DNA from 3 places in the Salimicrobium jeotgali genome. Region 1 is predicted to be linked to each of the others. Evidence: a T-box and tRNA genes for the amino acid it is inferred to sense, from the RefSeq annotation. Region 1 holds a T-box; the other regions hold tRNA genes.
The links. The T-box of region 1 lies ahead of leuS (leucine--tRNA ligase). A T-box ahead of a tRNA ligase gene usually reads a tRNA of that ligase, here a tRNA-Leu.

Region 1 (7,510 bases):
GGGACCGTTCTGTTCGCACGGTCCTTGTTCTTCCCTCACAACAGAATTTTACGATCCGAAGACCTTCATCATTCACGCGGCGTTGCTCCGTCAGACTTTCGTCCATTGCGGAAGATTCCCTACTGCTGCCTCCCGTAGGAGTCTGGGCCGTGTCTCAGTCCCAGTGTGGCCGATCACCCTCTCAGGTCGGCTACGCATCGTCGCCTTGGTGAGCCGTTACCTCACCAACCAGCTAATGCGCCGCGGGCCCATCTGTAAGCGATAGCAAGAAGCCATCCTTTTACCATCGGTTCAGGAGAACCGTTGGGTTATCCGGCATTAGCCCCGGTTTCCCGGGGTTATTCCGGTCTTACAGGCAGGTTGCCCACGTGTTACTCACCCGTCCGCCGCTCGTTCCACGAGCGTCCGCCCCGAAGGGCTTCTGCTCGCTTCCCGCGCTCGACTTGCATGTATTAGGCACGCCGCCAGCGTTCGTCCTGAGCCAGGATCAAACTCTCCATAAAAGAGATTGATTAGCTCAATCATAATTCGTTCAAAAAATTGACGCATGGCATAAAACATTGTTCAGTTTTCAAAGATCTACTTATTAATGCGAAGTAAAACTATTGTACCACTTTCAGTTACAGAAAGTCAACAATTAATTCACTCTGTTTTTTCTGCCTTTCAAAGCAGCAAAAACAATATTACACTCTACAGCTTCGAAGGTCAATGACTTTTTGAAATTTAATTTATGTTTTTTACCGATAATGATTTTGCGCTAGTGAATATACCGGCACCCCCCCGCATACACAGGGTATCACTGACCCGGATAAAGCATGTGAATGTTCACGGGTTCCTCTTTTCCTTGCCCTGCGCTTCACTGCTTTCGGATACCATTATCCTCTTTTTCTTACGATACAAAAAGCACAAAAACCGAACGTCAGGTTTCGGTTTTTGTGCTTTTTCCTTTTTCACTTCTCTCAGGAAGCTTTCACATAATATACAGACTGATTTCTTTTCTTTCTCAACAGTCTGGCGGCTTTTACCGCTCCCCGTTCGTCATCTGTGACGAGAAGAATTTCTTTCGGGCAGTCGAATCTTTCCTTCACTTCTCTCGGCAGATAACTGAGAGGGATGTTCTCTGCTCCCGGATAAGGAGAGCGGTGTGCAGAAATATAGTCTCTTATATCAATCACACAATAATCATTGTCGCTGATTTCATTATCATTTAAGGTCTGCAGCCCGTTCCATCCTTTTGTACGCGTGGTAATAAACAAAAGCAGAGCGATAGCTGCTGTCCCACCCCAATAAATCATCTTTTCACCTTCTTTATTTTTTGCGGACGTCTCCGGGCCATCCCAGCATACCGCCTTCGAGATTGGTAACGGTTGTGAATCCGTTCTCTTTAAGAAATTCGGACGCTTTCATACTTCTCCTTCCGGAACGGCAGACGACTACGTGATTGTCCTCTTTATCCAGTTCGGTGTATCTATCCTGCAAATCTCCTAAACGGACGTGTTTAGCTCCCGGAATCATACCTTCTTCGACTTCTTCGTCTTCCCGCACATCTATAACTGTTATATTTTCTCCGTTTTTCAACTTCTGTTCGAGTGTTTCACCGTTCATTTCAGGAATAGTACTCATGTTGACCATCCTCCTTTTTTAGGTTTTGCAATTGTAATTCTATTAAATCTTCATTAGAAGTCAAGAAAAAAGCCTGCCCCCGGGCAAAGGGACAGGCGCATAATTAATCAGCTACAATATTAACCAGTTTTCCGGGTACGGCAATAACTTTTCTTACTGTTTTCCCTTCAAGCCACGGCTTGACTTCTTCATGTTCCAGGGCGGATTTTTCAAGATCTTCTTTAGAAGCTTCCTTGTTCACCATCATTTTGGCGCGGACTTTCCCCATCACCTGGACGACAATCTCAACTTCTTCCTCTATGAGTTTTTCAGGGTCGAACGTCGGCCATGGTTCGTACGCAATCGTTCCCTCGTGACCAAGATTCGACCACATTTCTTCACTGACGTGAGGCGCCACAGTGGAAAGCAGTTTAACGAATCCTTCCATAAAAGTTTTAGGGATCTCGTCTGCTTTATAAGCGTCATTAATGAACACCATCATTTGGGAAATACCCGTATTAAAACGAAGATCTTCGAAGTTCTCCGTCACTTTCATCACTGTTTCATGATACGTTTTTTCCAGAGCTTCTTTATCTGCATCTTCTTTTATGGCAGGGTTCAGCTTCCCTTCAGGAGAAACGATTCTCCACACACGGTCAAGGAAACGCCGTGCTCCTTCAAGTCCGTTTTCAGACCACGCGATAGACGCCTCCAGCGGCCCCATAAACATCTCATAAAGACGAAGAGTATCCGCTCCGTGAGTATGAATGATATCGTCCGGGTTAACTACGTTCCCTTTCGATTTACTCATTTTTTCGTTGCCTTCACCAAGAATCATACCCTGGTTGAACAGCTGCTGGAAAGGTTCCTTCGTCGGTACTACTCCTGCATCGTAAAGCACTTTGTGCCAGAAACGTGCGTAAAGCAGATGCAGAACGGCATGTTCTGCGCCGCCGATGTAGATATCTACAGGGAGCCATTTTTTCAGCTTCTCGTAATCCGCGAACGTTTCGTCATTATCGGAATCGATAAACCGCAGGTAGTACCAGCAGCTGCCGGCCCACTGAGGCATCGTATTCGTTTCTCTCTTCCCTTTCATTCCCGTTTCAGGGTCCGTAACGTTCACCCAGTCACTGATATTCGCAAGCGGCGATTCTCCCGTACCGGACGGTTTGATCTCCGTCGTCTTCGGCAGTTCAATCGGAAGGTCTTCTTCAGGTACTGCGGTTACAGACCCGTCTTCCCAGTGGATAACAGGTATCGGTTCTCCCCAGTAACGCTGACGGCTGAACAGCCAGTCACGGAGACGGTAAGTCGTCTGTTTTTGGCCTTTGCCGTTTTCTTCAAGCCACTGGATCGCTTTATCTATTGCTTCCTCTTTATAAAGTCCATTTAGAAAATCGGAATTGATGTGGGGGCCTTCACCCGTATAAGCTTCCTCTTCCACATCTCCTCCTTCGACGACCGGAATGATTTCAAGATCGAATTTACGCGCGAATTCGTAGTCCCGTTCATCATGAGCCGGAACTGCCATGATTGCACCGCTCCCGTAGCTCATAAGGACATAATCGGCTACCCAGATCGGAAGTTTCTTTCCATTAACCGGGTTGACAGCATAAGCGCCCGTAAAAACGCCAGATTTTCCTTTGGCAAGATCCGTTCTTTCAAGATCGCTCTTATTCATTGCTTCGTTAACGTATTTCTGGACCGCTTCTTTCTGTTCTTCGGCGGTTATATTTTCAATGTAAGGATGTTCCGGGGCAAACACAGCATATGTAGCACCGAAAAGAGTGTCCGGCCGGGTGGTGAACGCTTTGAAAGATTCATTGAAACCTTCGATATCGAATTCCACTTCCGCCCCTTCGGATTTCCCGATCCAGTTACGCTGCATATCCTTAATGCTCTCCGGCCAGTCCAGTTCTTCAAGATCATCCAGCAGTCTGTCCGCATAAGCAGTGATTTTGAGCATCCATTGTTTCATCGGCCGGCGTTCCACCGGATGGTCGCCCCGCTCACTCTTTCCATCGATCACTTCTTCATTGGCAAGAACCGTGCCGAGAGCCGGGCACCAGTTTACAGGAACTTCATCTATATAAGCGAGTCCCCTTTCGTACAATTTAAGGAAAATCCACTGCGTCCATTTATAATAGTCGGGATCCGTCGTGTTAATTTCCCTGTCCCAGTCGTAGGAGAAACCGAGTTCCTGGATCTGTCGACGGAACGTTTCGATGTTGTGCGCAGTGAATTCTTCCGGATCATTCCCGGTATCGAGAGCGTGCTGCTCAGCCGGTAGCCCGAAAGCGTCCCATCCCATCGGGTGAAGTACTTCATACCCCTGCATCCGCTTCATTCTCGAGAGGATATCCGTAGCTGTATACCCCTCCGGGTGCCCGACGTGAAGACCTGATCCGGACGGATAAGGGAACATATCCAGAGCATAGAACTTCTCTTTGTCTGTATCCGTTTCGGATTTGAACACCTTATTCTCGAGCCAATAGGTCTGCCATTTCTTCTCTATGTTCTTATGATTAAAAGCCATTTACCTTCCTCCTGTTCAACTATGTACTGTGTCATTACTATATGGAATCATCAAACCTGAAACCTCGGATCGAATTTTCTTCTATTTGTTCAAAACCAGAAAAAAAGCCTCCCCTCCCAATAATTATGGGACGAGAGGCTGTATCCCGCGGTACCACCCACATTAGCGAATTTTTCGCTCACTCGGTTCCGATAACGGTGGATAAGCCGGGATACGTGCTTTTAAGTACAGGGGCGAGTTCACAACGAATCAAAAACAGCTTTCACCGGCCGCTGTCTCTCTGTATTTTTTCGATTGCTACTATTCCCCTTATCACGCAGCCTCAATTATAACCGTATCTTAATGAATACAGCCCTCTTTGTCAACTGTTTCCTGTGTTTCAGAAACTCCTGCAGCGGGAAGGACTAAATATGAGGTGATAAAATGAAAAATTTAATCAGAAAAGCGGTATCCTACGCAAAACGCAATCCGGAAAAAACGAAAAGATACGCTCGCAAAGCTTATAATACAGTGTCCAAACGTGGATCTTCCAAAGGTAAAACATCGTCGAAATAAAAAGGCGATGTTTTTCTTTTTGATATGATACAATGATTTCTCCATTTTATTTTAAAGGAGGAGCATTATGAATCTCGACAGAGTCCTCCCCTTTTCACACGAACTGATGAAGAAAGCAGTAACCGAAGGGGATATAGCCATTGATGCTACTTGCGGAAACGGCCACGACACTCTTTTTCTGGCCAGTCTCACAAAAGAGTCCGGCCATGTGTACGGGTTTGATATCCAGAAGGACGCAATAGAAGCTACAGCTGCCAGACTGAAAGAGAATAACTCGGTTCATCAGGTGACTTTAAATGAAGCGTCTCACGCAGAAGCGCTGAAATACATACCGGAGGAGCGTCATCCGAATATCAGAGGGGCCATCTTTAACCTGGGGTTTCTGCCGGGAAGCGATAAAACCGTCGTTACTACCCCCGAGCACACCATTGAAGCCATTGATAATATCCTTTCAGTTATGGAAAAAGGCGGTCTCGTAGTCCTCGTCGTCTACCACGGTCATGAAGGTGGAAAAAAAGAGAAAGAAAAAGTGATGGAATACGCCGGAAATCTTGATCAGCGTTCGGTTCACGTACTCAAGTACGAATTTCTCAATCAGAAAAACAATGCACCTTTCATTGTAGCATTAGAAAAAGCCTGACCTTTGTGGTCAGGCTTTCAGTTTATGGTAAGCTTTAACATTCAGGTAGAAGAACCAGCTTCTTGTCCCGCTCTTATTCAGGAGGTATGGCACCATCGAAGAAGAGCCGGGAAGCTCCTTAACTTTCTCGTCGGCCAGATACATGCTCACGACACCTTCGCGGAGCATCTGATGAAAGTCGGCATCCGGAAGCTCCGCTATTTTACGATCTGTCTCCTCCATGAATTCTCCTATACGTTTTTTCAGCGCTTCGTTGGAAGGGTAATATGTACAGAAGTTCATCTCACCATCCGCTTCGTCTTCTGCCTGGTCAATGTAGTAATCAAGCAGTATGTGCATCCCCTGCATGTAAGGGAAGTAACAGTTTCTGACACGCCGGACCAACTCTCTGTTCACCCTTTTCCCCGCAGCATAGGCGACGAGCGTATATACTCCCATGGTAGAAGCGGTGCTGGCTGAAAAATCATACCACTGCATATCCGGTACCCTGGACATATTTCTCTGATGCCACTGTTGCATGCGCCCCACTCTCTCTTCTTCCTTCACGTGTTTATGCACCTGGAACTCTCCGTATAACGCGCTCAGATCCGCCACGTCCAGCTGAACGAGGTGATAGAACGGAAAACGGCTCAGTACACCCTGGCAGGTGGAAACGAGTTCACTCAGGTATCCCCCGTCTTCCTTCTCTTCTCTGAATGCATAATAATCACGGTGTTCATAATCGGGATGAACCGCATCTTCCAGCGCAAAGTGGAGACTTTCGAAGTCTTTCGGGTCCAGGGATTCGCTCTGGTCACATAAATTATCCAGGTAATCACAGATGGTCTGGTATGCCACTACGAAAGTGACGGTTTCTTTCCACTGCGCTCCGGATAGCAGGGAGAAAAGCCCGCCTCCCTCACAGTGAAAAGCTTTTTTCTCTATACTGTCTGTTGCCTGAAATCTCAGTTCGGGATCCGGAATATCCGCCGCCCTCTCTTTCCAGGCCTCCAATTGACGGTAAACCTCTGGAAATATAAATCTGTACCCCTGATACATCAGGGCTATCGGTTGCTTCGGTGCCTGCTTTGCCAAAACTGGATCCTCCTCTTAACGGTGTATTTCTATAAAACTTAAAGCGTAACGGTAAACTTCTTCCCACTCCGGCTCATTGAACAGTTCATGATAAAGGCCCGGCCATTCTTTGTAAGCCTTCTCCGTCAAATTCTGTGCATCGAACCAGCGCTTCGTGTCTTCAGAGTTCACCATCTTGTCCTCTCCTGCCTGCATGAGGAGGAGGGGGACATCGCTGAACGGTTTGTCGCGAGCGACTTTGATAGCTCTTTGAAATTCTTTGTACCATCTTACAGATACTTTCTGCAAAATTTTGTCGTCCTTCCTGTCCTGCTCCCACACATTTTCATTTCTCGTAACTGTTTCGGGACGGTAGGGATATGATACGAGCAGAGATGGTGAAAGCCTGTCCATCACCTTGGCCATCGCCTCAAGCGGTTTACTTGCTCCATTCTTTATGCCGAGTGCCGGAGAGGATAAAATCACACCCTGGACCGGGAGCGATTTTTCCTGCAGCGCCCGGATAACGGCAAGCCCTCCCATGCTGTGACCAAGGAGAAAAACAGGGACCTCCGCTTCCTTCGCATACTCCACCCATCCTTCAATGGTATCCAGGTACTGCCGGAAACTGCGGATATGGCCCCGATTGTCTATATCGTCTCCCTGACCGGGAAGGTCTCCGACGACCACCGAGTAACCATCCGTCTGGAATTTCTCAGCCAGAGTCCTGTAGCGTCCTCCGTGCTCAAAAGCCCCGTGTACGACAACGATTACGGCTTTTGGCGTAACAGATATGTATTCTTTCAGCATCACTTGTACCTCCGTTTTCCTCTGATATACTTACTATAATATACAGTATAAGGAGGATGAAGATGATTTGCGAATATAAAGGTTACTATCCCGAAATTGCCGACACGGCTTACGTGGCTGAAGACACTGTCATAACCGGGGATGTGTCGATCGGGGAATATGCGAGTATCTGGTTCAAAACCGTAATCAGGGGCGACGTCGCTCCTGTCAGAATCGGAAATAATACAAATGTACAGGATCTCAGTCTTCTCCACCAGAGCCCGGGCATGCCGCTTACGCTGGAGGACGGAGTCACCATCGGCCATCAGGTT
Region 2 (7,510 bases), 1.2 Mb from region 1:
CCTGGTACCAAGGCATCCACCGTGCGCCCTTCATTTCTTCACTATACTAGTGAAAAGACGCTTCATTCTAAAATAAAGATCGATGTTGGTCCAGATCAATATCTTACGATATTGTCTGTTTGTTTCTTATCCAGTTTTCAAGGTTCAAAGAGAGCATAGATCTCTCAAAACTGAACATGTTTTAGCCATGCGCCGGAGCGCTCCATAAGAGCGCCCGGTTCGTGCGGATCCTTCCCGTAAGGGGAAAGATCCGTTCCTATCCTTAGAAAGGAGGTGATCCAGCCGCACCTTCCGATACGGCTACCTTGTTACGACTTCACCCCAATCATTGGCCCCACCTTCGACGGCTGGCTCCTGTAAAGGTTACCTCACCGGCTTCGGGTGTTGCCAACTCTCGTGGTGTGACGGGCGGTGTGTACAAGGCCCGGGAACGTATTCACCGCAGCATGCTGATCTGCGATTACTAGCGATTCCGGCTTCATGCAGGCGAGTTGCAGCCTGCAATCCGAACTGAGAATGGGTTTCTCGGATTGGCTACCCCTCGCGGGTTCGCTTCCGTTTGTCCCATCCATTGTAGCACGTGTGTAGCCCAGGTCATAAGGGGCATGATGATTTGACGTCATCCCCGCCTTCCTCCGGTTTGTCACCGGCAGTCACCTTAGAGTGCCCAACTGAATGCTGGCAACTAAGATTAGGGGTTGCGCTCGTTGCGGGACTTAACCCAACATCTCACGACACGAGCTGACGACAACCATGCACCACCTGTCACTTGGTCCCCGAAGGGAACCTTCCATCTCTGGAAGTAGCCAAGGATGTCAAGACCTGGTAAGGTTCTTCGCGTTGCTTCGAATTAAACCACATGCTCCACCGCTTGTGCGGGCCCCCGTCAATTCCTTTGAGTTTCAGCCTTGCGGCCGTACTCCCCAGGCGGAGTGCTTAATGCGTTAACTTCAGCACTAAGGGGTGGAAGCCCCCTAACACCTAGCACTCAGCGTTTACGGCGTGGACTACCAGGGTATCTAATCCTGTTTGCTACCCACGCTTTCGCACCTCAGCGTCAGAAACCGACCAGAGAGTCGCCTTCGCCACTGGTGTTCCTCCACATATCTACGCATTTCACCGCTACACGTGGAATTCCACTCTCCTCTTCAGTTCTCAAGTTCCCCAGTTTCCAATGGCCATCCGTGGTTGAGCCACGGGCTTTCACATCAGACTTAAGGAACCGCCTGCGTGCCCTTTACGCCCAATAATTCCGGACAACGCTTGCCCCCTACGTATTACCGCGGCTGCTGGCACGTAGTTAGCCGGGGCTTCCTCGTGAGGTACCGTCAAGGGACCGCTCTGTTCGCACGATCCTTGTTCTTCCCTCACAACAGAATTTTACGATCCGAAGACCTTCATCATTCACGCGGCGTTGCTCCGTCAGACTTTCGTCCATTGCGGAAGATTCCCTACTGCTGCCTCCCGTAGGAGTCTGGGCCGTGTCTCAGTCCCAGTGTGGCCGATCACCCTCTCAGGTCGGCTACGCATCGTCGCCTTGGTGAGCCGTTACCTCACCAACCAGCTAATGCGCCGCGGGCCCATCTGTAAGCGATAGCCAAAAGGCCATCCTTTTACCATCGGTTCAGGAGAACCGTTGGGTTATCCGGCATTAGCCCCGGTTTCCCGGGGTTATTCCGGTCTTACAGGCAGGTTGCCCACGTGTTACTCACCCGTCCGCCGCTCGTTCCACGAGCGTCCGCCCCGAAGGGCTTCTGCTCGCTTCCCGCGCTCGACTTGCATGTATTAGGCACGCCGCCAGCGTTCGTCCTGAGCCAGGATCAAACTCTCCATAAAAGAGATTGATTAGCTCAATCATAATTCGTTCAAAAAATTGACGCATGGCATAAAACATTGTTCAGTTTTCAAAGATCTAATTCATGGTGGGCCTGAGTGGACTTGAACCACCGACCTCACGCTTATCAGGCGTGCGCTCTGACCAACTGAGCTACAGGCCCATTAGTTAAAATGGAGCGGGTGAGGGGAATCGAACCCCCGTCATCAGCTTGGAAGGCTGAGGTTTTACCACTAAACTACACCCGCATTAAGTTATTGGAAGTAACGATGGTCGGGAAGACAGGATTCGAACCTGCGACCCCTTGGTCCCAAACCAAGTGCTCTACCAAGCTGAGCTACTTCCCGTAAGAAGAAAACAGTGCGCCCGAGAGGACTTGAACCCCTAACCTTCTGATCCGTAGTCAGACGCTCTATCCAATTGAGCTACGGGCGCCTATATACTGATGAATGCGGTCGAGAGGACTTGAACCTCCACGGGATTAACTCCCACTAGGCCCTCAACCTAGCGCGTCTGCCGATTCCGCCACGACCGCATATAAAGAAATGAAATGGTGCGGGTGGAGGGACTTGAACCCCCACGTCGTAAGACACTAGATCCTAAATCTAGCGCGTCTGCCAATTCCGCCACACCCGCAGGGAAGTGAGCCATGGAGGGCTCGAACCTCCGACCCTCTGATTAAAAGTCAGATGCTCTACCAGCTGAGCTAATGGCTCCCTGTTAAAAACTTTCAATTATATCCGTTTTTCAAGCGCAAAAACTATTTTATAATTTCCATACTTGAAAGTCAAGAGAAAAATCAAAAAAGAAAAATGGCTGGGCTAGCTGGATTCGAACCAGCGCATGACGGTACCAAAAACCGTTGCCTTACCGCTTGGCTATAGCCCAATCATTTAAATAGTGGCGGTCCGGACGGGACTCGAACCCGCGACCTCCTGCGTGACAGGCAGGCATTCTAACCAACTGAACTACCGGACCGGACTAATGACCCGTACGGGATTCGAACCCGTGTTACCGCCGTGAAAGGGCGGTGTCTTAACCACTTGACCAACGGGCCATATAATGGCGGAGAAGGAGGGATTCGAACCCTCGCGCCGCTTACGCGACCTACACCCTTAGCAGGGGCGCCTCTTCAGCCAACTTGAGTACTTCTCCGTATATGGCTCCACCGGTAGGATTCGAACCTACGACAAATCGGTTAACAGCCGATTGCTCTACCACTGAGCTACGGTGGAATATGATGTCGCAATAACCAGCGACGTAAAACATCTTACATGATATGAAAGGTTATGTCAATCATATTTGCATGAAAATATGATTTTTCGCCGTTCCGCTTTCAACGGCTATACTAACTTAACACGCGGCTTCAAATTCGTCAATATCCATCATCCACCTTTTCTAAAATACCTTTGCATCTGCCACATCTGTATTTATCCGTATTCACACGGCGCTTCCGTCTGTACGTAACACCGCATCTCCGACATCTGTAATGGTGGAAGTCCTGTTTTTTTGAGGAGGGGAGCGGAGTGCAATGTCTTGGTGAACCCGTTTCTTCCATTAAACGACGGAAGTCTGCATCCCGGTGATGATATCCTTTTCCTTCTATATGGAGGTGATAATGACACAACTCGTGTTTTATGATCCCCTCCAGTTCTTCCGGACCGCATTCTTCCAGGTACAAACGATTGATTTCAATACGTCTTTCCTTCGGGATATATCTTCCGCCTGTAGTACGGAGACGGGGATTGAATCTTATGTCATCACGGAACTCGCGCGCAAAGTCTCTCCGCGATATCTCTTTCGTCCACTCCAGCAGCTGCTCATCCTCCATACATCCATCCCTCCTCTTTTCACAAATGATGGCAGACCTCCCGCGGAAGGCCTGCCCGTACTTAGCCGCACCCCAAACTCAGGATTTTTTCACCATAGTCAGAGCTACGCGCTGTTTTTTCAGATCGACTTCCTCGACCCAGACCGTCACTACGTCTCCGACCGAAACTACGTCCATCGGGTGCTTGACGAAACGTTGCGCCAGTTTGGATATATGGACGAGTCCGTCCTGTTTCACGCCGACGTCGACGAAAGCTCCGAAGTCCACGACGTTCCGCACCGTTCCTTCAAGTTCCATACCGGCTTCCAGATCCTCCATCGTCAGTACGTCCGTTTTCAGCAGAGGCTTCTGAAGATCATCCCGAAGGTCCCGCGACGGTTTCTTCAACGATTCAATTATGTCCGAGAGGGTCCACTCTCCGACATCAAGCTGCTCCGCCGTATGTTTCAGATCTATACCCGCGAGCTTCCCGGCGAGTACGTCAGACCCGGCGTCTTCTTTTTCCAGGTCAAGCTCTGCCAACAGCTTACGGACCGCCGGATAACTTTCCGGGTGGATCGGCGTCCGGTCCAGAGGATCCTCCCCTTCCGGCAGTCTTAAAAATCCGATACTTTGTTCATACGTTTTCGCTCCCAGCCTCGGTACGTTTTTCAAGTCTTTCCTGGTAGCGAACTTCCCGAGCTCTTCTCGTTTTTTCACGATGTTTCCGGCGACTGTCTTGTTCAGTCCGGAGACGTACTGCAAAAGAGAGGAAGAGGCGGTGTTGGCATTCACTCCTACCTGGTTCACTGCCGTTTCCACGACGAAAGTGAGCGATTCGTTCAGTCGCTTCTGGCTGACGTCATGCTGGTATTGTCCGACCCCGATCGATTTCGGGTCGATCTTCACCAGTTCGGCGAGCGGGTCCTGCACCCGTCTGGCAATCGAGACGGCACTTCTTTCTTCCACCTGAAAATCCGGAAATTCTTCGCGGGCAAGTTTCGATGCCGAATACACACTGGCCCCGGCTTCATTCACAATCATGTAAGGAGCGTCCCAGCTGTGTTTCTGAATCAGTCCTGCGAAAAACTGTTCCGTTTCCCGGGAAGCTGTTCCGTTACCGATGGCGAAAAGTTCAATATCGTGCTTTTTCATCAATTCCTGTACTTTCTTCTCCGCCCCCTGATAATCCTTACGGGGAGGAGTCGGAAAAATGACTGCAATATCAAGAACTTTACCGGTCTCATCCACGACGGCCAGTTTACACCCGGTTCTGTAAGCCGGATCGATGCCGAGAACTGTTTTTCCCTGGAGAGGAGGCTGCAGCAAAAGACTCCTCAAATTTTTCGAAAACACGTCAATCGCCTGTTCTTCCGCTTTTTCCGTCAGTTCATTCCGTATTTCCCTCTCCACGGAAGGTTTGATCAGCCGCTTGTACCCGTCCTCGACAGCTGCGTGAAGAATGCCCGTCTTCTCCCCGGCACTTCCTGTTTTCCGGTGGAGATAGTCGAGTATTCTCTCCTCCGGCGGCAGCACCGCCACTTTCAGTACATCTTCCTTCTCTCCACGGTTCAGGGCGAGCACGCGGTGGGAGGCTACCGCTTTAAGGGACTCCTGGAATTCGTAATACATTTCGTAAATCCCTTTTTCATCCTTCTCTTTCTTTTTAGCTTCGGAAGTAAGAGAGCCGTCATACGTTTTATTCCGTATATGATCACGGTATTCCGGCTCATCCGCCACCCACTCTGCCACGATATCCTGTATTCCCTGCTGTACCTCTTCAAGCGTATGTAAATCGTTCTCTTCGGAATAATACTTCCGGGCCTCTTCTTCGATGGATAAATCAGATTTGTTCCATACCAGTTCAGCGAGCGGCTCCAGCCCTTTTTCTTTCGCTACTGTTGCTCTCGTTCTGCGCTTTTGCTTATATGGACGGTAAAGGTCTTCGATCCGCTGCAGTTTCGAAGCTTCCTGAAGTTCCTTCTCAAGTTCCGGCGTCAGCTTGCCCTGCTCATCGATCAGGCGCGTTACTTCTTCTCTTCTTTTACGTACGTTCTGTTCATAAGTATAGTTGTCTTCAATATCTTTGATCTGGACTTCATCCAGACCGCCCGTCATGTCTTTCCGGTACCGGGCGATAAACGGTACCGTGAAGTCTTCCTCGAGTAAAGCCAGCACTTCCTTGACGGAAGATTCTTTGATGGATGTCTGTCCTGCTACCTTCTGAATCAATGTCTGTTCTGCCACTCATTCTTCCTCCCTAAACGTTCTTCTTTTCATTTTAACAGAAATCTACCGGCAGAAACCGGGAATCACGACGTTACGTGAAATACAAAATTCCCCATTCCCGCCTTCGGAAATGAGGAACTCAGCTATATTCCATTGCGATGAGGGTCGTGTCGTCCGAACGCGATTCCCCGAACTCGATATCGTACTGCTCGATAAGATCCTGAACAGTGTGGGCCCGGTAAAAGAGCTTGGATAATTTCCTCTCATCCACGCCATCCGAAAATACAAGGAACCGCATTCCCTTCTCGAGATCTCCGCGTTTCACCCTCAACTCTCTGGGGTAGCCGGCGAGAAAACCGGGGAGCGGGATATTCCTGCTTTTTTTGCCGGAGCCGTCGACAACGACAATACCTATATTCCCGATGGAAGAATAGGCATACGTTCCTTCTTTCTTATCAATACGAAGGATGCCGAGCACTACGCCTCTTTTTCCGTCAAGAACACGGTTACATTTCTCGATGAGTGATCGGATCGTATCGTCCGGATTCTCTTCTATCACCTGCATAACAGCTTTGGAAGCATCTTTGGCCAGTTCTCCGCTGCCCAGACCGTCTGCCAGTGCACAAATGAAATTATTTTCCGTTTCATTATAGATGAAACTGTCTCCACAGTAGTAATTCCCCTGCTTCGGTTTTTGATACGTTGCCACATTCAAAGCTGTATCCGACATCAGCGGAACGCCTCGGATGATTCGGACTGAAGAGCTTCTCTCAGTTTACGCAGGGCGCGGCGCTGCAGACGGGAAACGTGCATCTGTGAAATGCCGAGCTGTTCTCCGGTATCCTTCTGGCTCATATTCTTGAAATACGTGCACTGAAGAATCTCCTGCTCCCTTTCACTGAGAATAGGGAGTACTTTCTCCAACAGCATGCGCTGATCGATATTTTCATATCCATCTTCCTGATCACCGATGAGATCAAGGATTGTCACCGTACTTCCGTCAGAATCCGCTTCTATTTTACGATCGACAGATAGAGCTTTGTAGCTTTTGCCCATCTCCATCGTTTCCAGCACATCTTCCTCAGAAACTTCGAGATATTCGGAAATTTCCAGTACGGAAGGGGAACGCTGCAGATCACTCGTCAGTTCTTCCGATGCTTTTTTGATCTTCGGCCCGAGCTCCTTAATACGTCTTGGTACGTGTACACTCCACGTCTTATCCCGGATAAAACGTTTTATCTCTCCGATAATAGTAGGAATGGCGAACGATTCAAACGATTTCCCGAACGACGGGTCATATCTTCTGATAGCGGCCAGCAGTCCGAGCATTCCTACCTGTACAAGGTCTTCGTGGATAGTACTGTTTTTGCTGTACTTCCGTGCGATAGATTCCACAAGATCATTATAGGTGAGTACGATTTTCTCCTGTATTTCCTCATCACGCGGGTGTTCCTGAAGATACGCTATCCACTCATATACTTCATCATTGTGATGTTGAGACTTGGTCGCCATCACGGCCCACCTCGTTTTCATGGAGATACTTCGTCATAAGTACGATCACTCCATGCTCACTCTTGATTTCCACTTTATCCATCAAGGCATCAATAAGAAACAGACCGAATCCGCCTTCGCGGAGT
Region 3 (7,510 bases), 1.2 Mb from region 1:
GTGGACGGGATAAGTGCTGAAAGCATCTAAGCATGAAGCCCCCCTTGAGATGAGATTTCCCTTTGTAGAGATGCCTCTGAGACGAAGAGGTTGATAGGTCCGGTGTGGAAGCGTGGCGACACGTGCAGCAGACGGATACTAATCCATCGAGATCTTCTCTATACGTTGGTCGTATGTTTCTTATCCAGTTTTGAAGGTTTTTCAAAAAACCTCTTGAAATTTTCCATTCGGAACAATATAATGGTTTTTGTCCGAAGGAAAGTTCAATTGTAGATCTGGTGGCAATAGCGAAGAGGTCACACCTGTTCCCATGCCGAACACAGAAGTTAAGTTCTTCCGCGCCGATGGTAGTCGGGGTTACCCCCCGCAAGAGTAGGGCGCTGCCAGGTCGTTTCAATATTCCACCGTAGCTCAGTGGTAGAGCAATCGGCTGTTAACCGATTTGTCGTAGGTTCGAATCCTACCGGTGGAGCCATTTCTGGAGAGATGTCCGAGTCTGGCTTAAGGAGCACGATTGGAACTCGTGTAGGCCCTTTCGGGTCTCGAGGGTTCGAATCCCTCTCTCTCCGCCATGGCCCGTTGGTCAAGTGGTTAAGACACCGCCCTTTCACGGCGGTAACACGGGTTCGAATCCCGTACGGGTCACCACTATTTCACTGGAGGATTAGCTCAGCTGGGAGAGCACTTGCCTTACAAGCAAGGGGTCGCAGGTTCGAGCCCTGCATCCTCCACCATAGAAGTTATACTTCAACATCGCGGGGTGGAGCAGTCTGGCAGCTCGTCGGGCTCATAACCCGGAGGTCGCAGGTTCAAATCCTGCCCCCGCAACCAAATTTTGGTCCGGTAGTTCAGTTGGTTAGAATGCCTGCCTGTCACGCAGGAGGTCGCGGGTTCGAGTCCCGTCCGGACCGCCATTAATACATAAAAGTGGCTCGGTAGCTCAGTCGGTAGAGCAACGGACTGAAAATCCGTGTGTCGGCGGTTCGATTCCGTCCCGAGCCACCACTTTTGCCGGCCTAGCTCAATTGGTAGAGCAACTGATTTGTAATCAGTAGGTTGGGGGTTCAAGTCCTCTGGCCGGCACCAGATACTTTAATAAAAAATGGAGGGATAGCGAAGTTGGCCAAACGCGGCGGACTGTAAATCCGCTCCCATCGGGTTCGCAGGTTCGAGTCCTGCTCCCTCCACCATTTTTAGGGGTATAGTTCAAAGGCAGAACAGCGGTCTCCAAAACCGCCGATGTGGGTTCGAGTCCTACTACCCCTGTTTTTTCAATCTATGGCGACTGTGGCGAAGTGGTTAACGCACCGGATTGTGGCTCCGGCATTCGTGGGTTCGATTCCCATCAGTCGCCCCATTTTTTATTGTTGGGCTATGGCCAAGCGGTAAGGCAACGGTTTTTGGTACCGTCATGCGCTGGTTCGAATCCAGCTAGCCCAGCCATGCGAGAGTAGTTCAGTGGTAGAACACCACCTTGCCAAGGTGGGGGTCGCGGGTTCGAATCCCGTCTCTCGCTCTTTGAGGTTATGGCGGCATAGCCAAGTGGCAAGGCAGAGGACTGCAACTCCTTTATCACCGGTTCGAATCCGGTTGCCGCCTCCAAAAAATAAACATAAAAATCGTGGCGAAGTGGTGGAACTGGCAGACACGCAGCACTCAAAATGCTGTGCCTTCTGGGCGTGTGGGTTCGAATCCCACCTTCGCTATATATAATGAAAACTACCAGAATCCTGGTAGTTTTTTTGTAATGAATACATAAAGTCAGCTCCTTCCTTCCAGAAGGCGGAAGTACGTATTACGGACAGATGATTTATTACCCGGATTTGTGGTATAAAGAGGGTAGGAGGGATAAAAATGAAACGACACGAAGCGTTAGTTCCTTTGTCGCACCACCATCACCATGGTCTTGTACTTGCTCAGAAGTTACAGAAAACAGAAGAAAAAGACAAGTTCAGAGAAATTATGAAGGATATTGAAGATTTCTGGGAAAATGATGGGGAAGCACACTTCAGGGAAGAAGAGGAAATCCTTCTCCCGCTGTACGCCTGCTATGCAAAGATAGAAGAGGATGAAGATATAGAGAAAATGCTTATCGATCATACAGTGATACGTGGACTTATCGTTAAACTGCGTAAGCTGGAGAGATTCGATTATAAAGTGTTTCAGGAATTGGGAGAGAAGCTTCATGATCACATTAGAATGGAAGAAAGGGTCATCTTTCCGAAAATAGAAAGTGCAGTTCCGGATAAAGAACTTTATAAAGTGGAAGGCAAGTTTCACATTGACAGTTACAGTGGTAAGTAACGCAACTTTCCAAGTTGCGTTTTTTTAAATAAAAAGGTTGAAACCCTTTCTGGTCGTTGTTACAATGTAAACTATCCCTTGAAGTTGTCCTGACCTCTTCGGGCGGGTGTAGTTTAGTGGTAAAACCTCAGCCTTCCAAGCTGATGACGGGAGTTCGATTCTCCTCACCCGCTCCACTAGTGTTTGAAATTATGTTTTCATACCACGTGCCAACGCAGTGTTTCGTTAATGAATAACGAAGCATTGCGTTTTTTCATGATTGAAAATGGATACATACATATAGATGAGACAGATTTTATGAAAGGAAGTGTTATCATGCAACAGCTGAAAAAACATTTAAAAGAAATAGACGGGAAAAGTTACAAGGGATATAAACAGATCCAGGGGACTTATTCTTTCCGGGATTACAAGCTTCACATCGACTATGTGCAGGGAGACCCTTTTGCGGCCCCTTCCAAAATAAGAATAAGAGTTCCGGAAGCGAAACGTTCCATCAAAAAGGAGTGGACGACCTCCAGATCAAGAAGAGTTTATACGGAAGATACACTTACCCGATGCGTTTCAGAAACGGTGAAGAAGCATAAATCGAACGTGAAAGGTTCGGGAAAAAGCGGAGATGTAGGAATGGATCAGCCGGGTCAGGAAGTTCTTGAACGTACCGCGGTTATGATAGAACAGGATTCTACAGTGCTCTGTTTCACGGTAGGCCTGCCGGCGAATGGACGCCGAATTAACGGAAAGGAAGCTGAAAAACTTTTTTTCGAAGTCCTACCTGCGATAGTGGAACAGTCGATTATGTCTATAAAAGATGAGGAGATTGATCAGGCATGTGAACTTGCCGATCAGTACGACGCAATCCGAGAAGAAATGGAGAAAAATGACTGGGAAGCATTCATAGCGGACGGGTCTGTTCTCCCAAGGGAAAGCGGAATCAGCCAGCGACCGATGAAAAACGCAGTACCTTTTGAAAGTCCGGAAGAGAACCGGGTTTCCATCTCTTTGCCACATCGCACAGAACCGCTCACAGGTATGGCAATCAAAAAAGGCATCACGCTGATAGTAGGGGGCGGCTATCACGGAAAAAGCACCCTGCTCCAGGCCATTGAGAGAGGGGTGTATCCTCATAAACAGGGAGATGGGCGCGAATATGTCATCACTGCTCCGGACGCCGTTAAAGTGAGAGCGGAAGATGGAAGGAAAGTTACAAACGTCGATATTTCCTCTTTCATTAAGAATCTACCGCACGGCACCGATACCTCCACTTTTACAACAGAGGATGCGAGCGGAAGTACATCGCAGGCTGCGAATGTGGTCGAGGCGCTTGAGACAGGTGCCGGAGCTCTATTGATAGACGAAGACACCAGTGCGACGAACTTTATGATCCGGGATGAACGTATGCAGGAACTTGTTGCTAAAGAGAAAGAGCCGATCACCCCTTTCATCGATAAAATCGAGCAGATGAGGGATGAGCTCGATGTCTCGACGATCCTCGTCATGGGTGGATCCGGTGAATATTTCCACGCTGCCGATCACGTGATAATGATGGATCAGTACATCCCGCATGATGTGACGGCCAGGGCCAGGGAAATAGCTTCCCGTTACCCGAGCGAACGTAAGAAAGAGGAATTTTCTTTCGGTTCCCTGCCGGCGCGGTCTTTTCTTCCGGCCACCATTCAGGCCCAGCGCGGGAAGAAGGAAAAAGTGCAGTCCAAGGGGATGTATCATATAATTATGGGAAGGCACGACATACGCATGGAAGGACTTGAGCAGCTCGTTGATGCTTCTCAGACGAGGTTCATCGCTGATCTGATCACCCATATGAATAAACAGGGTATGCTGAAGAAAAAAGAGACGCTGAAAGAACTGGTAGATGCGATTGATAAACAGATTGATGCAGAAGGACTTTCCTTCGCCGCTCCTTTCAGGAATCAGCATCCCGGGGAACTGGCCAGACCGAGAAAGTTTGAAATTGCAGCCACCTTAAACAGAATCCGTACCGCAAAGGTGGAGGATCTAAGGTAAGGGAGAAGGAGGAGCGCACGTATGGATGCCGAACAATTAAAGAGGGAAACGATTGCCTACAGCAAGGAAATAGGAATCGATAAAATAGGTTTTGCCAGCGCAGACGTATTCGGCGAATTGAAATCCCGGCTGATACGACAGGAACAGCTGGGATATCACTCGGGGTTCGAAAAGGGGAGTCCGGAAGAGCGTACGGAACCTGAACGCCTCCTTCCCTCTTCCCAATCTATCATTTCTATCGCGCTCGCCTATCCTTCAAAAATGGAAAATCCCCCTAAAAACGAGAAAGGGGCGCGACGCGGCCAGTTCGCCCGTGCTTCGTGGGGGGAGGATTACCACACGGTTTTACGCGAAAAACTGCAGCTGCTCGGTTCTTTTCTCCGTGAAAAGGTTCCTGAAGTTGAATTGAAACTGATGGTAGACACAGGGGAGCTGTCAGACCGTGCCGTAGCCGAGAGGGCAGGGATCGGGTTCAGCGGAAAAAACTGTGCGATAATCACCCCCGAGTTCGGTTCCTACGTTTATCTCGGTGAACTGGTGACAAATCTTCCGTTCGCTCCGGATGAGCCGATCCAGGAAGGATGTGGGGACTGTAATATTTGCGTAGATTCGTGTCCAACGGATGCCCTTGTCCAGGGCGGGCAGCTGAATGCCAATCGATGCATCGCTTTTCTGACCCAGACCAAAGGTTTTCTCGAAGATGAATACCGTACGAAAATAGGGAACAGAGTCTACGGTTGTGATACTTGTCAGACGGTTTGCCCGTTCAACCGCAAAAAAGATTTCCATCTTCACGAAGAGTTCGAGCCAGACCCGGAGAAAGTCAAACCTGTACTCCGCCCTATTCTTCGCATATCCAACCGGGAGTTCAAAGAAAAGTTCGGCAGAATGGCAGGATCGTGGCGCGGAAAGAAACCGATTCAGCGTAATGCTATTCTGGCTCTCGGTCATTACCGGGAAATAGAGGCGGTAGAGGACCTTGTACATCTTATGAAGAACGACCCCCGCCCTGTAATCAGGGGTACGGCTGCGTACAGTCTCGGAAAAATCGGAACGCCGGAATGTTTCGAGGAGCTCGAGATGGCCAGAGGAGATGAGACTGATGAAAAAGTGAAAGAAGAAATGGAGAAAGGTTTAGCTTTTCAGATGAATTGAAAAGGAGAAGTGAAGAAATGTTATTTTATCAGAAGGAAATGACCACTCCGCTCGGACCGATGCTCGCAACGGCCGATGAGGAGCGTTTGATCCGTCTGGACTACGGGTCCGCCTCCGAAAAAGGGGAACTTCATGAGAACCACATCCACTCCTTTATCGATAAATCTCCGGAGTTGATAGAAAAAGAAACAAAGCTGCTGCAGGAAACTGAGAGGCAGCTAAAGGAGTATTTTAACAGGGAAAGGTACTCGTTCAGCCTTCCTTATAAATTTTACGGTACCTCCTTTCAAAAGAATATTTGGGAAGCGCTCGTGATGGAAGTTCCGTACGGGGAGACCATCACTTATAAAGGTCTGGCGGAGAGCGCCGGTAACCGAAAAGCCGTACGTGCCGTAGGAGGAGCCATGAACAAAAACCCTTTTTCCATCGTAGTCCCGTGCCACCGAGTGGTAGGCCAGAACGGAAAAATGACCGGATATGGCGGGGGTGTTGATAAAAAAGTGTATCTGTTGAATCTCGAAACCACCCTTTAGCTGCGGGTGGTTTTACTGTTCAGAAATTTTTCCGGGACCTTCCAGTTGTTGCGGCTGCTTGGTTCGTTACGGTCTCTTTAAGATAAATACACTTTTATGTGATATAATATCCGGGTTGACTAAAATAATTTCAGAGGTGAAACGGATGCCTAATCACGTGGTATTATTTCAGCCGGAAATCCCTGCAAACACCGGAAATATAGCCAGAACCTGTCTTGCTACGGACACTACTCTGCACCTCATACATCCGCTCGGATTTTCCACGGAGGACCGCATGGTGAAACGAGCAGGACTTGATTACTGGTATGACGTAACTATTTATCATTATGATTCCCTGGAGGAACTCTACGGAAAATTTCCGGAAGGCGACTATTATTATGTCGAAAACTTCGGAGGAAGTTCATTCGTGGAGATGGACTATACGGATACGGCGAAAGATCAGCTGTTCGTATTTGGAAGGGAAAGCGACGGAATTCCGCATGAACTGCTGGAAGGAATGGAAGACAGGTGCGTGCGCATACCTATGACAGATAAAGTGAGGTCACTGAATCTTGCGAATACTGTTTCTATTATGCTTTTCCACGTATTGCACGAGCAGGGGTTTCCCGGTCTTATAAAATAAGAGAAGAATGTGAGGCACTTGGCCCCTTTCTTCCGAACAAAAAAAGATCGCCTTTTGAGGGCGATCTCTTCAGTATATTACTTTGGAGCACCTGGCTTTTCGTCGCGTCCTGCAGCGAAAATAGACGTAAGAAAAGAAATGCTCACCATCATGATCAATGTCATTTTCATGTGTAGTTCCTCCTTCATATTCCGTTCAGGCTATTTTCATTATACATGAGTGAAATTCCAAAGGAAATACCATTTAGAAGTTTGTATTCGTTAACGGTTCCCCGGAGCTTTCTTCGTACCCTTTGGCATATTCCAATCTTTTTTGCACGGTCGTTTTGTTTACCTGTTCATCTGCGTGATAGGAGGAACGCACCAGTGGTCCCGCTTCACAGTGACTGAACCCTTTTTCTAAAGCTATTTGTTTTAACTCTTCGAACTCATCCGGATGGTAATATCTCTCTACGTTCAAGTGTTTTTTCGTCGGCTGCAGATACTGGCCGAGTGTGAGGATGTCCACGTTGTGCGCCCGTAGATCATCCATTGCTTCAATAAGTTCTTCCTTTGTCTCTCCAAGTCCGACCATAATACTTGATTTCGTAGGAGTGTTTGGCCGCATTTCCTTCACTCGACGAAGCAATTCGAGAGAACGGTCGTACATAGCAATAGCACGGACACGTTTCGTGAGCCGACGCACTGTCTCGATATTGTGGTTAAAGATGTCCGGCTCCCCTGCGAGCAGAGTGGACAGGCTTTCGTAGTCGCCTTTCATATCAGAAGGGAGGATTTCTACGGAACATCCCGGTACTCTTTTTCGGATGGCACGTACTGTTTCCCCGAAAACAGCTGCCCCTCCATCTTTGAGGTCGTCGCGGGCTACGGAAGTG

Region 2: it encodes a tRNA-Leu, which carries the amino acid that the T-box ahead of leuS (leucine--tRNA ligase) is inferred to sense. The anticodon was not compared.
Region 3: it encodes a tRNA-Leu, which carries the amino acid that the T-box ahead of leuS (leucine--tRNA ligase) is inferred to sense. The anticodon was not compared.

The regions. Positions count from the first base shown of each region.
Region 1 is NZ_CP011361.2:832,712-840,221, reverse strand. It holds rRNA gene AAV35_RS04185 (16S ribosomal RNA) at 1-503, opposite strand, end outside; gene AAV35_RS04180 (rhodanese-like domain-containing protein) at 960-1,295, opposite strand; gene AAV35_RS04175 (rhodanese-like domain-containing protein) at 1,309-1,623, opposite strand; gene leuS (leucine--tRNA ligase) at 1,727-4,141, opposite strand; T-box leader at 4,265-4,463, opposite strand; gene mnmM (tRNA 5-(aminomethyl)-2-thiouridylate-methyltransferase MnmM) at 4,764-5,336, shown strand; gene AAV35_RS04160 (tetraprenyl-beta-curcumene synthase family protein) at 5,346-6,410, opposite strand; gene AAV35_RS04155 (alpha/beta hydrolase) at 6,426-7,199, opposite strand; gene AAV35_RS04150 (gamma carbonic anhydrase) at 7,262-7,510, shown strand, end outside.
Region 2 is NZ_CP011361.2:2,357,465-2,364,974, forward strand. It holds rRNA gene AAV35_RS11765 (23S ribosomal RNA) at 1-43, opposite strand, end outside; rRNA gene AAV35_RS11770 (16S ribosomal RNA) at 267-1,836, opposite strand; tRNA gene AAV35_RS11775 (tRNA-Ile) at 1,921-1,997, opposite strand; tRNA gene AAV35_RS11780 (tRNA-Gly) at 2,009-2,082, opposite strand; tRNA gene AAV35_RS11785 (tRNA-Pro) at 2,105-2,181, opposite strand; tRNA gene AAV35_RS11790 (tRNA-Arg) at 2,196-2,269, opposite strand; tRNA gene AAV35_RS11795 (tRNA-Leu) at 2,285-2,369, opposite strand; tRNA gene AAV35_RS11800 (tRNA-Leu) at 2,386-2,470, opposite strand; tRNA gene AAV35_RS11805 (tRNA-Lys) at 2,478-2,550, opposite strand; tRNA gene AAV35_RS11810 (tRNA-Gln) at 2,648-2,722, opposite strand; tRNA gene AAV35_RS11815 (tRNA-Asp) at 2,736-2,812, opposite strand; tRNA gene AAV35_RS11820 (tRNA-Glu) at 2,820-2,891, opposite strand; tRNA gene AAV35_RS11825 (tRNA-Ser) at 2,898-2,989, opposite strand; tRNA gene AAV35_RS11830 (tRNA-Asn) at 2,995-3,069, opposite strand; gene AAV35_RS11835 (SprT family protein) at 3,210-3,665, opposite strand; gene AAV35_RS11840 (Tex family protein) at 3,744-5,891, opposite strand; gene AAV35_RS11845 (SpoIIE family protein phosphatase) at 6,013-6,603, opposite strand; gene sigB (RNA polymerase sigma factor SigB) at 6,603-7,385, opposite strand; gene rsbW (anti-sigma B factor RsbW) at 7,357-7,510, opposite strand, start outside.
Region 3 is NZ_CP011361.2:1,988,559-1,996,068, reverse strand. It holds rRNA gene AAV35_RS10015 (23S ribosomal RNA) at 1-162, shown strand, start outside; rRNA gene rrf (5S ribosomal RNA) at 275-389, shown strand; tRNA gene AAV35_RS10005 (tRNA-Asn) at 401-475, shown strand; tRNA gene AAV35_RS10000 (tRNA-Ser) at 481-572, shown strand; tRNA gene AAV35_RS09995 (tRNA-Glu) at 574-648, shown strand; tRNA gene AAV35_RS09990 (tRNA-Val) at 659-734, shown strand; tRNA gene AAV35_RS09985 (tRNA-Met) at 755-831, shown strand; tRNA gene AAV35_RS09980 (tRNA-Asp) at 838-914, shown strand; tRNA gene AAV35_RS09975 (tRNA-Phe) at 930-1,005, shown strand; tRNA gene AAV35_RS09970 (tRNA-Thr) at 1,011-1,086, shown strand; tRNA gene AAV35_RS09965 (tRNA-Tyr) at 1,105-1,190, shown strand; tRNA gene AAV35_RS09960 (tRNA-Trp) at 1,196-1,266, shown strand; tRNA gene AAV35_RS09955 (tRNA-His) at 1,282-1,357, shown strand; tRNA gene AAV35_RS09950 (tRNA-Gln) at 1,369-1,443, shown strand; tRNA gene AAV35_RS09945 (tRNA-Gly) at 1,445-1,516, shown strand; tRNA gene AAV35_RS09940 (tRNA-Cys) at 1,529-1,602, shown strand; tRNA gene AAV35_RS09935 (tRNA-Leu) at 1,624-1,706, shown strand; gene AAV35_RS09930 (hemerythrin domain-containing protein) at 1,855-2,304, shown strand; tRNA gene AAV35_RS09925 (tRNA-Gly) at 2,407-2,480, shown strand; gene AAV35_RS09920 (ABC-ATPase domain-containing protein) at 2,620-4,326, shown strand; gene queG (tRNA epoxyqueuosine(34) reductase QueG) at 4,348-5,481, shown strand; gene AAV35_RS09910 (methylated-DNA--[protein]-cysteine S-methyltransferase) at 5,499-6,014, shown strand; gene AAV35_RS09905 (tRNA (cytidine(34)-2'-O)-methyltransferase) at 6,160-6,636, shown strand; gene lipA (lipoyl synthase) at 6,880-7,510, opposite strand, start outside.